3 regions of the Pseudomonas sp. AB39(2026) genome follow, and region 1 is predicted to be linked to each of the others. Evidence: predicted binding sites of a transcription regulator. Region 1 holds the regulator's gene; each other region holds the start of a gene.
The links. Region 1 encodes FliA, which starts transcription of late flagellar genes. Its sites were predicted from a motif close to CTAAAGTTTNNNNNNNNNNNGCCGNTAA; they were not measured.
Positions count from the first base shown of each region.

Region 2: the regulator FliA is predicted to act here: its motif matches at 2,631-2,658, upstream of ACSAMW_RS20850 (methyl-accepting chemotaxis protein).
Region 3: the regulator FliA is predicted to act here: its motif matches at 1,510-1,537, upstream of ACSAMW_RS04250 (methyl-accepting chemotaxis protein).

Region 1 covers NZ_CP195212.1:1,485,604-1,490,084, reverse strand. Annotated here, with positions in the region: gene flhF (flagellar biosynthesis GTPase FlhF) at 1-1,073, shown strand, start outside; gene fleN (flagellar synthesis regulator FleN) at 1,239-2,072, shown strand; gene fliA (RNA polymerase sigma factor FliA) at 2,069-2,812, shown strand; gene ACSAMW_RS06500 (chemotaxis response regulator CheY) at 2,905-3,279, shown strand; gene ACSAMW_RS06495 (protein phosphatase CheZ) at 3,298-4,086, shown strand; gene ACSAMW_RS06490 (chemotaxis protein CheA) at 4,172-4,481, shown strand, end outside.
Region 2 covers NZ_CP195212.1:4,524,181-4,528,661, forward strand. Annotated here, with positions in the region: gene ccoN (cytochrome-c oxidase, cbb3-type subunit I) at 1-149, opposite strand, end outside; gene ACSAMW_RS20845 (alpha/beta family hydrolase) at 292-948, shown strand; gene ACSAMW_RS20850 (methyl-accepting chemotaxis protein) at 1,032-2,597, opposite strand; gene acnA (aconitate hydratase AcnA) at 2,755-4,481, opposite strand, start outside.
Region 3 covers NZ_CP195212.1:980,313-984,793, forward strand. Annotated here, with positions in the region: gene ACSAMW_RS04245 (gamma-glutamyltransferase family protein) at 1-1,455, shown strand, start outside; gene ACSAMW_RS04250 (methyl-accepting chemotaxis protein) at 1,584-3,209, shown strand; gene ACSAMW_RS04255 (diguanylate cyclase) at 3,493-4,481, shown strand, end outside.

The DNA of each region.
Region 1 (4,481 bases):
ATGGCGTGGTCAACCGCCAGCTGGTGGCTGGCCTGCCTTTGACCGCTGCCGAGCCGCTGATCGAACCCACACTGACTGAAGCGCCTCGTGTACATGCGCCAGCGGTAGCGCCTGAGGCTGCGCCTGTAGACCAGCGCCTGTTTGATTCCATGCGCTCCGAGCTGTCCGGGCTGCGTGAATTGCTGGAGGTTCAGCTGGGTTCATTGGCGTGGACGCAGCTTCAAGGCAGCCGGCCCGACCAGGCCACCTTGTGGCGCAAATTGCAACGCATCGGTTTGTCCGGCCCGTTGGCCCGCGACCTGCTGGAACAGGTTGGCGACGTGGAAGACCCTCGTCAGGCCTGGCGCCTGGTGCTGGCCCACTTAGCTCGCATGATCGCCACGCCTGAAGTGGAGCCGCTCGAAGAGGGCGGGGTCATTGCCATGGTCGGCCCTGCCGGTATGGGCAAAACCACTACGCTAGCCAAGCTCGCTGCCCGATATGTGCTTAAATACGGCGCGCAAAACATTGCGTTGGTAAGCATGGACAGTTTTCGTATTGGCGCCCAGGAACAACTTAAAACCCTGGGCCGAATTCTCAATGTGCCGGTTACTCAGGTCGACCCTGGTCAGTCCTTGGCGCAAGCCTTGGAGCCGCTACTACGCAAGCGTGTCGTGCTGATTGATACCGCAGGGCTGCAAGCCAGTGACCCGGCCCTCAAGTTGCAGCTGGAAAGCTTGGCTGGGCGTGGGATTCGCGCACGCAATTACCTTGTGCTGGCTACTACCAGCCAGAAGCAGGTACTGACTGCGGCTTACCACAGTTACAAGCGGTGCGGCCTGGCAGGTTGTATCCTTACCAAGCTGGATGAAACGGCAAGCCTGGGTGAAGTGCTGAGCCTGGCCATTGGTCATCAACTGCCCGTGGCTTACCTGACCGATGGCCCGCGTATACCAGACGATGTGCACCTGCCCCGCAAGCACCAGTTGGTCAGCCGTGCGGTCAGCGTGCAGATGCAGGAGGAACCCAGCGAAGAGGCCATGGCCGATATGTTCGCTGACCTCTACCACAGCCCCAGCAAGCGCGCGGGCTGAGGTGAATGAATATGAATGAATGCATGCGCAAGTGGTTGCGCGCCAGCGAACCTCGGGGTTCGCTGTCCAGCTTGAAACCGACCTCCACCATGAGCAGCGTCAATCGGCCTGCAGGGCCAGCGTGCCATGGTGTAGCCAGTGTCTCAGTGACAAGGTAAAGAACGAATGGGCAGCATGCATCCCGTACAGGTGATCGCGGTGACCGGCGGCAAAGGTGGCGTCGGCAAGACAAACGTGTCAGTGAACCTTTCTCTGGCGTTGGCTGAGCTTGGCCGCCGGGTCATGCTTCTGGACGCCGACCTTGGCCTGGCCAACGTAGACGTTCTGTTGGGGCTTACACCCAAGCGTACGCTTGCCGACGTGATCGAAGGGCGCTGCGAATTGCGCGATGTTCTTCTTCAGGGGCCAGGGGGCATTCGGATAGTGCCGGCAGCGTCGGGTACCCAGACCATGGTTCACCTGACTCCTGCCCAACACGCGGGCCTTATCCAGGCCTTTAGCGAAATTGGCGACAACCTGGATGTGCTGGTGATCGATACGGCCGCAGGCATCGGCGATTCCGTGGTGAGCTTTGTGCGCGCGGCCCAGGAAGTGCTGTTGGTGGTCTGCGACGAGCCCACGTCCATCACCGATGCGTATGCCCTGATCAAGTTGCTTAATCGTGATTACGGTATGAACCGCTTCCGGGTATTGGCCAATATGGCCCAGAGCCCCCAGGAAGGGCGCAACCTGTTTGCCAAGCTCACCAAGGTCACTGACCGTTTCCTTGATGTGGCACTCCAATACGTAGGTGCGGTGCCGTATGACGAAACCGTGCGCAAGGCCGTCCAGAAACAGCGGGCTGTGTATGAAGCATTCCCGCGCTCGAAATGTGCCTTGGCCTTCAAGGCCATCGCTCAGAAAGTCGACACCTGGCCGCTGCCCGCTAACCCGCGGGGGCACCTGGAGTTCTTTGTCGAACGTTTGGTACAGCAAACCAGTGCGGGGCCTGTCTCATGAGCGCCAGTGGATACCGGATGTACAACAATGCTTCTCGGCAATCGCAGCAGCATGAACTGATCGAGCGGTACGCCCCGCTGGTGAAGCGAATCGCCTACCACTTGCTGGCACGTTTGCCAGCCAGTGTTCAGGTAGAAGACCTGATCCAGGCAGGCATGATCGGCTTGCTTGAAGTGGCCAACAAATACGATGCCAGCAAAGGGGCGAGTTTCGAGACCTATGCCGGTATTCGTATTCGCGGCGCCATGCTGGACGAGGTACGAAAAGGTGACTGGGCGCCTCGCTCGGTGCATCGCAATACCCGTACCGTGACCGACGCTATTCGAAAAATTGAAGCAAGAACGGGCCGCGAGGCTAAAGATCACGAGGTTGCTGCCGAACTCAACATCAAGCTCGAGGATTATTACTCGATGCTTAACGATACGCTGGGTAGCCGCCTGTTCAGTTTCGACGACCTGTTGCAGGACGGCGAACACGAAGGTTTGCATGAAGACGGCGCCGGCGGCAGTGGCGAACCGGCCCGTGGCCTGGAGGATGAACGCTTCCAGGGCGCGCTGGCCGATGCCATCGCCAACCTTCCGGAGCGGGAGCGGCTGGTATTGTCGCTTTATTACGACGAGGAGCTGAACCTCAAGGAAATCGGTGAAGTGCTGGGGGTCAGCGAGTCACGTGTAAGCCAGTTGCACAGCCAGTGCGCAGCACGTTTGCGCAGCCGTCTGGGTGAATGGCGAGCACGTTGAAGCAGTCCTGAAGGTATAGGTATTAACGAATTGAACCGCGCGGCCCGGAGAGGCCGCGTTCGAGACTGCTGGAGGTCTACTTGGACAAGAACATGAAAATCCTGATCGTTGACGATTTCTCGACGATGAGGCGGATCATCAAGAACCTGTTGCGCGACCTGGGGTTTACTAACACATCCGAAGCCGACGATGGCAACACGGCGCTGCCCATGCTGCAAAGCGGAGCGTTCGACTTTCTGGTAACGGATTGGAACATGCCTGGCATGACCGGCATCGAGCTGTTGCGCACTGTACGGGCCGATGACCGCCTCAAGCACTTACCTGTGTTGATGGTGACGGCCGAGGCCAAGCGTGAGCAGATCATCGAGGCAGCCCAGGCCGGGGTAAACGGTTACGTGGTCAAGCCTTTCACTGCACAAGTGCTGAAAGAAAAGATCGATAAAATCTTCGAGCGCGTCAACAGCTGAGGCCGCACAGGGGGCGTCATGGAGTCCAGTAATACGTCTTTGGGGGACTTCGAGTCCACCCTGAAAAGCCATGCACGTCAGTTGGTGGAGAGCCTCGAAAAAGGTCACTTCGGCGACGCGGTGCAATTGATTTCCGAACTCAACCAAGCCCGTGATCGCGGGCTGTACATGGAAGTGGGCAAGCTCACCCGTGAGCTGCACAGCGCCATTGTCAATTTCCAGATCGACCCTCGATCGCCCAAGGCCGAGGAGGTGTCCCAAATTACGGATGCCACCGAGCGGCTGGACTACGTGGTGCGGCTCACGGAAAACGCCGCCAACCGCACCATGGACTTGGTAGAGCAAAGCACACCCGTGGTGCATAGCTTCGCCGAAGATGCCCATGCACTGCGTGAGGACTGGCAGCGCTTCATGCGCCGTGAAGTGGATGCTGACGCGTTCCGAGACCTGGTAAAGCGCGTAGACGCTTTCCTGGTACGCAGTGAGAACGATGCAGCGGCCCTGTCTTCGCACCTGAATGACATCTTGCTGGCACAGGACTATCAGGACCTTACCGGCCAGGTGATCAAGCGCGTGACCACCCTGGTAACGGACGTGGAAGCGAACCTGCTCAAGCTGGTACTCATGGCCAGCCAGGTGGAGCGTGTTGCGGGTATCGAGCACGACCCTGCCAGCCTGGTTGCAGAAAAAAAATCCGAAAAAGATGCCTTCAAGGGTGAAGGTCCGCAGATTCATGCCGATAAGCGTGAAGACGTCGTATCCGGTCAGGACGATGTGGATGATCTTCTGTCCAGCCTGGGTTTCTGAACCCTGCTTGGCGGAACCATCGAACAGGCGCTGAACTGCGCTATCCGGGCCGGATGCCACTTACAGAATTGAGGGAGCAACCCGTATGAGCTTCGGCGCCGATGAAGAGATCCTCCAGGACTTCCTGGTAGAGGCCGGCGAGATCCTGGAGCAGTTGTCCGAACAGTTGGTGGAGCTGGAAAGCCGCCCCGACGACGCGAACCTGCTCAATGCGATTTTTCGTGGTTTTCACACTGTCAAGGGCGGCGCCGGCTTCCTCCAGCTCAATGAGCTGGTCGAGTGCTGCCACATCGCCGAAAACGTGTTCGACATCCTTCGCAAGGGTGAGCGCCGCGTTGATTCCGAACTGATGGACGTTGTGCTGGAGGCCCTCGATACGGTCAACAGCATGTTCG
Region 2 (4,481 bases), 1.7 Mb from region 1:
GGCAGTTCGAGATTGAGTGCAGGCCATACCAGCTGCGCGGCGATGAACACGCCCACCAGCATGCCTAGAATGCCCCAGGCCACAGTGGCCACGGTGAATTGGCGAACGACCCGGTAGTTGTAGGTGGTTGCGCGCGAAGGGCTGTGCATGGTTCGTCCACATGGATATGAAGCAGTGGTGGCAGTGTGGGGGAAGTCGGGCAGGGAGGCAATGCGACCTCACGCCTCGCTGGCATGGTGCTTTGCCCGGCCTTCGTGCACAGTCGGGCTTTATGGCTCAGGAGCTGGCGTGATGGACGAGTGGGAAGAACGTGTACAGGACAATGGCTGGTTATGGAACGGTGCGACCACCGAGGCCAGCGAAGACGAGCGTACCTGCCTGATTCTGGCCCACGGCGCAGGCGCGCCCATGGACAGCCCCTTCATGGAGACTCTGGCCGGCCTGCTGGCCAAGGGCGGCGTGGACGTGCTGCGGTTCGAATTCCCCTACATGGCCCAGCGCCGGCTTGACGGCCGCAAACGGCCGCCTAACCCCCAAGCCCGGTTGCTGGAGAAGTGGCGCGAAGTGTATGCCCTGGCCCGTACCCTGGTGCCGGCGCGCCTGGCCATTGGTGGCAAATCCATGGGCGGGCGCATGGCCAGCCTGCTGGCCAATGAACTGGGTGCTGATGCCTTGGTGTGCCTGGGTTACCCGTTTTATGCCGCAGGCAAACCCGAAAAACCTCGGGTCGAGCACTTGGCAGACCTGCAAGTGCCCACGCTGATTATCCAGGGCGAACGGGACGCCTTGGGCAACCGTACGGCAGTGGAGGGCTATACCCTGGCGCCTGCCGTGGAGGTGTACTGGATGGCCGCAGCGGACCACGACCTCAAGCCCCTGAAAGCCTCCGGGTTCACCCACGAACAGCACTTGGAGGCAGCGGCTGACCGGGTGTGTGCGTTTCTTTGAACATGTTCGCCCGCTACGCAGGCACTGTAGGAGCCTGCGTAGCGGGCGAATAGGGCCCCCGCAAAGATTAACCGTTAACAGCGCTACCGGTTGAACCGCTCCACCAGCGAATACTGGCTGGCTGCGGTCTGGGTCAGTTCTTCGCTGAGCAAGGCCGTGCTCTGGGCTTTGCCGGAGGTCTGGTCTGCCAGCTCGGCGATGGTGGTGATATTGCGGCTGACCTCTTCGGCCACGGAGCTTTGTTCCTCGGTAGCGGCCGCGATCTGGGTGGTCATGTCGGTGATGTTGGCCACCGCCTCGCTGATACCTACCAGTGCCTGGTCCGCTTCCAGCACGCGAGCCACCCCTTCCTGAGCCTGGCGGGTGCCGGCTTCCATGGTTTGCACGGCCGCGTTGGCGGTGCTTTGCAATTTGGCGATCAGGCTGTGGATCTGGCCAGTGGACTCCGCCGTGCGCTGGGCCAGCTGGCGTACTTCATCGGCTACCACGGCAAAGCCCCGGCCCATTTCCCCTGCACGGGCCGCTTCGATGGCGGCGTTCAAGGCCAGCAGGTTGGTCTGGTCCGCAATGCCCTTGATCACGTCCACCACGCCGCCAATCTCGTCGCTGTCCTTGGCCAGGCGCGTCACGGTCTGCCCGGTTTCACCCACGGACGCCGACAGCCGCTCGATGGCCTCGCGGGTTTCACCGGCAATGTCGCGGCCCCGGCGGGTCAATTGGTTGGCCTGTTGGGTTGCATCGGCCGTGCGTTGCACATGGCTGGCCACCTCCTGAGTGGTGGCCGCCATTTCGTTCACGGCGGCGGCCACCTGTTCGGTTTCGGCCTTCTGGCGGTCCAGCCCTTCGGAGCTTTCGTGTGCCAAGTGGTCGGCCTGGCGGGCCTGGCCATTGAGGTGCTCGGCGGTATCCTGCAACCGCGTAAGGCACGTTTTCAAACGGGCTTCCTGGCTGAGCATGGACATTTCCAACTGCCCCTGCACACCACGGCTGTCGGTATACATCTGCGCAATCAGAGGGTCGGAGGTGGTTTGTTCCGCCAGTTTCAGCAGCCGCTTCAAGCCACGCTGCTGCCAGCTCAGGCCCAGCAACCCCAGCGGTACCGAAAGCGCTGCAGCGGCCGCGAAGCCCCAGCCCGTGTTCAGCCACAGCCCGATCAGAAAACCGACCTGGCTGACCAGAATGAACGGCAGCCAGTCCCGTACCACGGGCAACCAACGGTCTATGGCGGCGATTGCCGGCTTGCTGGCATTGAGCCGGGCGTACAAAGCCTGGGCACGGCCGACCTGTTCGGCAGTGGGCTTGACCCGCACAGACTCATAGCCCACCACCTGGCCATTTTCCAGCACAGGGGTGACGTAAGCGTTCACCCAGTAGAAGTCGCCGTTTTTGCAGCGGTTCTTCACGATGCCCATCCACGGCCGGCCCTTCCTGAGGGTGGACCACATGTGCTCGAACACGGCCGACGGCACGTCCGGGTGGCGCACTAGGTTGTGAGGCGCGCGGATCAGCTCGTCACGGCTATAGCCGCTGATGTCCACAAAGGCATCGTTGCAATAACTGATCATGCCTTTGGTGTCGGTGGTGGAGATCAACCGCTGCTGGGCGGGGAAGGAACGTTCACGTTGGGTGACGGGCTGGTTGTTGCGCATGAGCTGGCAGGTTCCGCTTGGGGCTTTGTGAGCATGTCGGCGGGAACGGGGGAATGTTTAGGCCGGATGTACGAAAAGCGGATCCAGGTTTCAACAGTTAATCAATGCGGGTAGCGCCTGGCGCGCATGAAAATCCGCGAGCCAGGCGCCTGTACAGTCAGGCAATCAGTTGCCGCAGCACATAATGCAGAATCCCTCCGGCCTTGAAGTACTCCACCTCATTAAGGGTATCGATCCGGCACAATACCCTTACATCTTGGGTTTCGCCGCCGTCGCGGGTGATGCGCAGGGTAAGCGGCAGGTGAGGGGTGAGGGTGGCGTTGGTCAGGCCGAGAATGTCGAAGCGCTCACGGCCTGTCAGCGCTAGGCTTTTCCGGGTGTCACCGGCGGTAAACTGCAGTGGCAGCACGCCCATGCCGACCAGGTTGGACCGGTGGATACGTTCGAAGCTTTCCGCGATCACGGCTTTGACGCCTAGCAGGTTGGTGCCTTTGGCCGCCCAGTCGCGGCTAGAGCCCGTACCGTACTCCTGGCCTGCCAAAATGACCAAGGGGCTGCCCTCAGTTTGGTAGCGCATGGCCGCATCGTAGATGGCCAGTTTTTCACCACTTGGGATGTGAACCGTATTGCCGCCTTCTTCGCCGCCCAGCATCTCGTTGCGAATCCGGATATTGGCGAACGTGCCGCGCATCATCACTTCGTGGTTGCCACGGCGGGAACCGTAGGAGTTGAAGTCTTGGGGTGCCACGCCCTTTTCTCGCAGGTAACGGCCCGCCGGGCTATCGGCTTTGATGTTGCCGGCCGGAGAGATATGGTCTGTGGTGACTGAGTCTCCCAGCACCGCCAGGGCATAAGCACCCTTTACGTCTTCCACCACGGGAAGGGGGCCGGCAATCCCTTCGAAGAACGGTGGATGCTGGATATAGGTAGAGTCGTTCTGCCAGACATAGGTCGCCGCCTGGGGCACGTCGATGGCCTGCCATTGGGCATCGCCGGTGAACACCTCGGCGTATTCCTTGTGGAACATGGCGGTGTCGACCTTGGCGACCGCTTCGGCAATTTCACGTTGGCTGGGCCAGATGTCCTTCAGGAAAACAGGTTTTCCATCAGGTGTAGTACCCAAAGGCTCGCTGGCAATATCGATGCGCACGTTACCAGCCAGGGCATAGGCCACTACCAGGGGGGGTGACGCCAGCCAGTTGGTTTTCACCAACGGATGTACGCGGCCTTCGAAGTTACGGTTGCCAGACAATACAGAAGCCACTGTGAGGTCGGCCTGCTGAATAGCCGCTTCGATAGGGGCGTCCAATGGCCCGGAGTTGCCAATGCAGGTGGTGCAGCCGTAGCCCACCAGGTCGAAGCCCAATTGTTCCAAGTAAGAGAGCAGCCCAGCGGCCTTGTAGTAGTCGGTGACCACTTTGGAGCCGGGCGCCAGGGAAGTTTTTACCCAAGGCTTGCGGTTCAGCCCCTTTTCCACCGCTTTCTTGGCCAGCAGCCCGGCTGCCATCATGACGCTAGGGTTAGAGGTGTTGGTGCAGGAAGTGATCGCCGCAATGACCACAGCCCCGTGCTTAAGTGCATGGGTGGCGGTGCCATCGCTGTACGTGGCCTCGCCGGCCTGGTCGGCATTCCCCACCGCTACGCCACCGCCGCCTTCGTTTTCCAAGCGGCCTTCCTCTTTTTTCGCTGGCTTGAGCTGCAGGCCGATAAAGTCATTGAACGCCTGGCTGACCTGGCCCAGAGGCACGCGATCCTGGGGGCGTTTCGGGCCGGCCAGGCTGGCCTCAACCTCGCCCATGTCCAGGCCCAACTGTGCGCTGAACACCGGCTCCTGGCCGGGTTCGCGCCACAGGCCTTGGGCCTTCGAATAGGCTTCCACCAGTT
Region 3 (4,481 bases), 510 kb from region 1:
ATTGCCCTGACCGTGGTAGAACCTACCGGTAACGCCATCGGCGGCGATGCCTTTGCCTTGGTGTGGGTGAAGGACCAGTTGCACGGCCTCGACGCCAGTGGGCACGCCCCGGCGGCCCTCACCCCGCAGGTCATGAAGCAGGCTGGGCACACCACCATGCCCGTCCATGGCTGGGCGCCGGTCACCGTCCCCGGTTGCCCGGCGGCCTGGGCGGAGCTTTCCCGTCGCTTTGGCAAGCGCCCGTTTGCCGAACTGTTCGCCCCTGCCATTGCCTTGGCTGAGCAAGGCTACCCCGTATCCCCGGTGGTCGCGCACCAGTGGCGTATCGCCCAGGCCGAGTATCAGGCCCTGCGGGCTGCGCTACCGGAGCTGGAGCACTGGTTTGATACGTTTCTTGTAGAGGGCCGGGCGCCCTGTGCCGGCGAACTGTTTTGTAACCCGGACCAGGCCAGCACCCTCAAGGCATTGGCCAGCAGTGGCTGCGAGAGCTTCTATCGAGGCGAGCTGGCCCAGCGCATCGTGGCCCACGCCCAGACCACCGGCGGCTACCTGAGCGCAGAGGACCTGGCCCATTACCGGCCCAAGTGGGTAGACCCGATCAAGGTCAACTACCGGGGCGTGGACGTGTGGGAAATCCCACCCAGCGGCCAGGGGCTGATCGCACTGATGGCGCTCAATACGCTCCAGGGGCTGCGCTTCGACACGCGGGACAGCCCCACCACGTGGCATCATCAGCTTGAAGCCATGAAAATGGCCTATGCCGATGGGTTGCATTACATTACCGACCCCCAGCACATGCGCCTGGCCAGTGCTGCACTGCTAACGCCGGACTATGGCGCCCACTGCCGTGCCCGCATCACAACGCAGGCCCAACCGCCCTTGCACGGCGACCCCCATGCCAGCGGCACGGTCTACCTGGCCACGGCCGACGGCGAAGGCAATATGGTGTCGTTCATCCAGAGTGCCTACCACGGCTTCGGGTCCGGGGTGGTGGTGCCAGGCACGGGCATAGGCCTGCAAAACCGCGGCAGCGAATTCAGCCTTGATCCCGAACATGCCAACTGCCTGGCGCCCGGCAAGCAGACGTTCCATACCATCATTCCAGGGTTCCTTAGCCGCGATGGCGTCGCCCTGGGGCCCTTTGGCGTCATGGGAGGGTACATGCAGCCCCAGGGCCATGTGCAGATGGTGATGAACCTGGTGGACTTCGGCCTTAACCCACAAGCGGCCTTGGATGCGCCGCGCTGGCAATGGCTGGGCGGCCTGAAGGTGGGTATCGAGCAGTCGGCGCCCCGCTCGTTAGCCTTCGCACTGGCGCAGGCGGGCCATGATGTGCAGGTGGCCCATGACTCGGTGGATTACGGCCGGGGACAGATCATCTTGCGTGACCCGGCTACCGGCGTGCTCTGTGGTGGTACAGAGCCGCGTGCCGATTCACATATTGCCGTGTGCTGAAGCGTTTCTCCCTAAACTGCCGAAAAAAAGGGCGACCAATGGTGTAACGAAGCGCTCAAGCTGGCACTGCGCCAGCCGATAGGCGGTATACATTCCCACCACTCGCCGACCGGCGCTTAGGCCTTCTTATGAATCTCCGTTCCATGACTATCGCGCCTCGGGCGTCGCTGTGTTTCGCAGCGATCACGCTGCTGCTGTTTGCCTTGGGAGGATTTGCGTACGTTCAACTTGAGCAGCTTCGCCAGAGCGAGCAGCACTTGGAAAAAGACCTGCTGCCCAGCATTCAGGTCGGCGATGACTTGCAGATTTCGCTGCTCCATGCCCGCCTGGAAAGCATTCGCCTGCTGGCGACCCAGGATGAGGAAGGCCGTGCCTTGGCCCAGCGCAACCTGAACGCTGCCAAACAGCAGATGAACAAGGAAACGGATGTTTACCGCAGCAATTTCGTCACAGCGCCGGACGACCTGGCCAAATTCAACGAGGCGGCTAACTTGATGGGCCGCTACCTCAATGGCCTCGACCAGATCGAAAGCCTGGACGCTGCGGATCACGCGCAGGCAGTCAACTTCGCCAACACCACTCAAGCCGAAAACGCCAAGGCCTACCAGGAGAAACTCACCGCCCTGCGCGATGCGGACAACCTCAAGGCCCAGCAGGCCGGGCTCACGTCAGCGACGGTCTACAACCACAGCGTGCAGGTGGTGATCATCGTGGTGCTGGTGGCTCTGGCCCTTACCGTATTGGTGTCCACCCTGCTGATTCGCAGCGTGACTCGGCCTATCAAAGCGTCCCTGCTCGTGGCCCAGGAAATCGCCAAGGGCGACCTCACAGGCACCGTAGACACCAAAGGCTCTGACGAAGCGGCCCAGTTGATGCAAGCGCTACACCAGATGCAGGGCAACCTGCGTACCACCATTGTGCAGATTGCAGGGTCGTCGGCGCAGTTGAACCAGGCCTCCAGCCATATGAACGCCGTTACGCAAACGGCCAACCGTACCCTGCAGCAGCAGAACTCAGAGATCGAACAGGCTGCCACCGCTGTCAACCAGATGAGTGCTGCCGTGGATGAGGTAGCACGCAACGCCTCCTCCGCCTCCGAAGCCGCCAAAGATTCTACCCAGGCCGCCGCCACGGGCAATGTCAAGGTACTGGAAACCGTTGAAGCCATGCGCAGCCTTACGGCGAAAGTGGAAACCACCTCCGGGCAAGTGCAGGGGCTGGCCACCCAGGCCCAGGACATCAGCAAGGTATTGAGCGTTATCCGCGGGATCGCCGAACAGACCAACCTGCTGGCGTTGAACGCTGCCATTGAGGCTGCCCGCGCGGGCGAACAAGGGCGCGGTTTTGCGGTAGTGGCCGATGAAGTACGTGCGCTAGCCCACCGCACCCAGACCTCCACGCGAGAGATTGACGAGATGATCTCGTCGATCCAGGCGGGCACCGCCCAGGTTGTGGCTTCCATGGGCAGCAGCACCGAGGAAGTCCATCACACCCAGCGCACTGCTGATGAGGCCGGCCGGTCGCTTCAGGTCATTACCGACTCGGTCCAAGTGATTGATGACCGCAATCATCAGATCGCTACCGCCTCGGAAGAGCAAGCTCATGTGGCCCGTGAGGTGGACCGCGCCCTGGTCAGCATCCGAGACCTGGCCGTACAAAGTGGCGCGGGCACTCAGCAAACCCTTGAGGCCAGTAACCAGTTATCCCAACTGGCACTGGACCTTGACCGCATGGTGGCGCGATTCAAGACCTGAGTTCGCCTAATTGCCGCGCAGGGATGCGTGGCCTGCTTAGGCTATGTACGAAAAGTCCTGACACTCGGTGATGCTGCGTTGAAAACAGCTTCGGAATGCTCATTTACAACCAGTAAACTCCGCTTCCTCAGCTGTTTTCGCCTTGCCTAACCTTCGCGTCAGAACATTTCGTACACAGCCTAGTACCAGCCGTCGACGGAATGGCGAGCACCCGAACAAAGATGGCACATAGCCATCCAACCTTCGCTACCCTTATCTTCTCCGACATCGATGCCAGCCCACTATGCCACCCAAACCCGGTTCGTTCGCCAAGCGCATGTACCTGCCCCGCCTCATCGGCTCCGGCATCGGCTTTTGGGCTGTGGGTGCTGCGCTGCAGCCAGCAGTTGCAGCGCCATGGGTGTGGGCGGTGCTGGTGTTCCATGGGTTTATCTGGCCTCACGTGGCCTTTTTGCTGGCCCGGCGTGTGGCTGTGCCTTACTTGGTCGAGCGCCGCAACATGATGATGGAAGCGGCCTTTGGCGGGCTGTGGGTCGCGGCGATGCAATTCAACCCTCTGCCCACCGTCCTGCTGGTGTCCATGCTGAGTATGAACTGCATGGCCGTAGGCGGCCCGAAGTTATTACGCCCTTGCCTGGCCACACTGGGCGTATCGTTGGGGGTCTTTATCGCGGTGCTCAGGCCTGGTTTCTCCCCTGAGGCCACAGCCCTGCAGGTGTATGCCTGCCTGCCCATGCTGGCCGTGTATCCTCTCGCCGTCGGTAATGCCGCTTACCGGCTGGCCGAGCAGTTGGCGCGGCACAAGCGGGCGTTCAAGGATTTCAGCCGCAAGGACAGCCTCACGCAGTTGTTGAACCAGGGTGCCTGGCGTGGCGCCTTTGATGACGCCTTCTCACACCTGCGTGGGTCAGACGCCAACGCCACCTTGGCCTTGCTGGACATCGATCACTTCAAGCGCATCAACGACCAGCACGGTCACTTGGTTGGGGATGAAGTGATCAAGCTGTTTGGCACCATCATTCACCATCACACTGGCCCTCTGGACAAGGCAGGGCGCATTGGGGGCGATGAGTTCGCGGTCGTGTTCAGCGGGATCGATGCCCATGAAGCCACGCGCCGGTTGGCCAGGATGCAGGCTGCGCTGGAAGCCGAAGTCGTTGCCCGCCCGGACCTCCCACGGGTGTCCATGAGTATCGGCACGGCTACATTCAAACCCAGCTTCCTTACGCCGGAAGACTGGATACGGGCCAGCGACAACGCCCTTTATGCGGC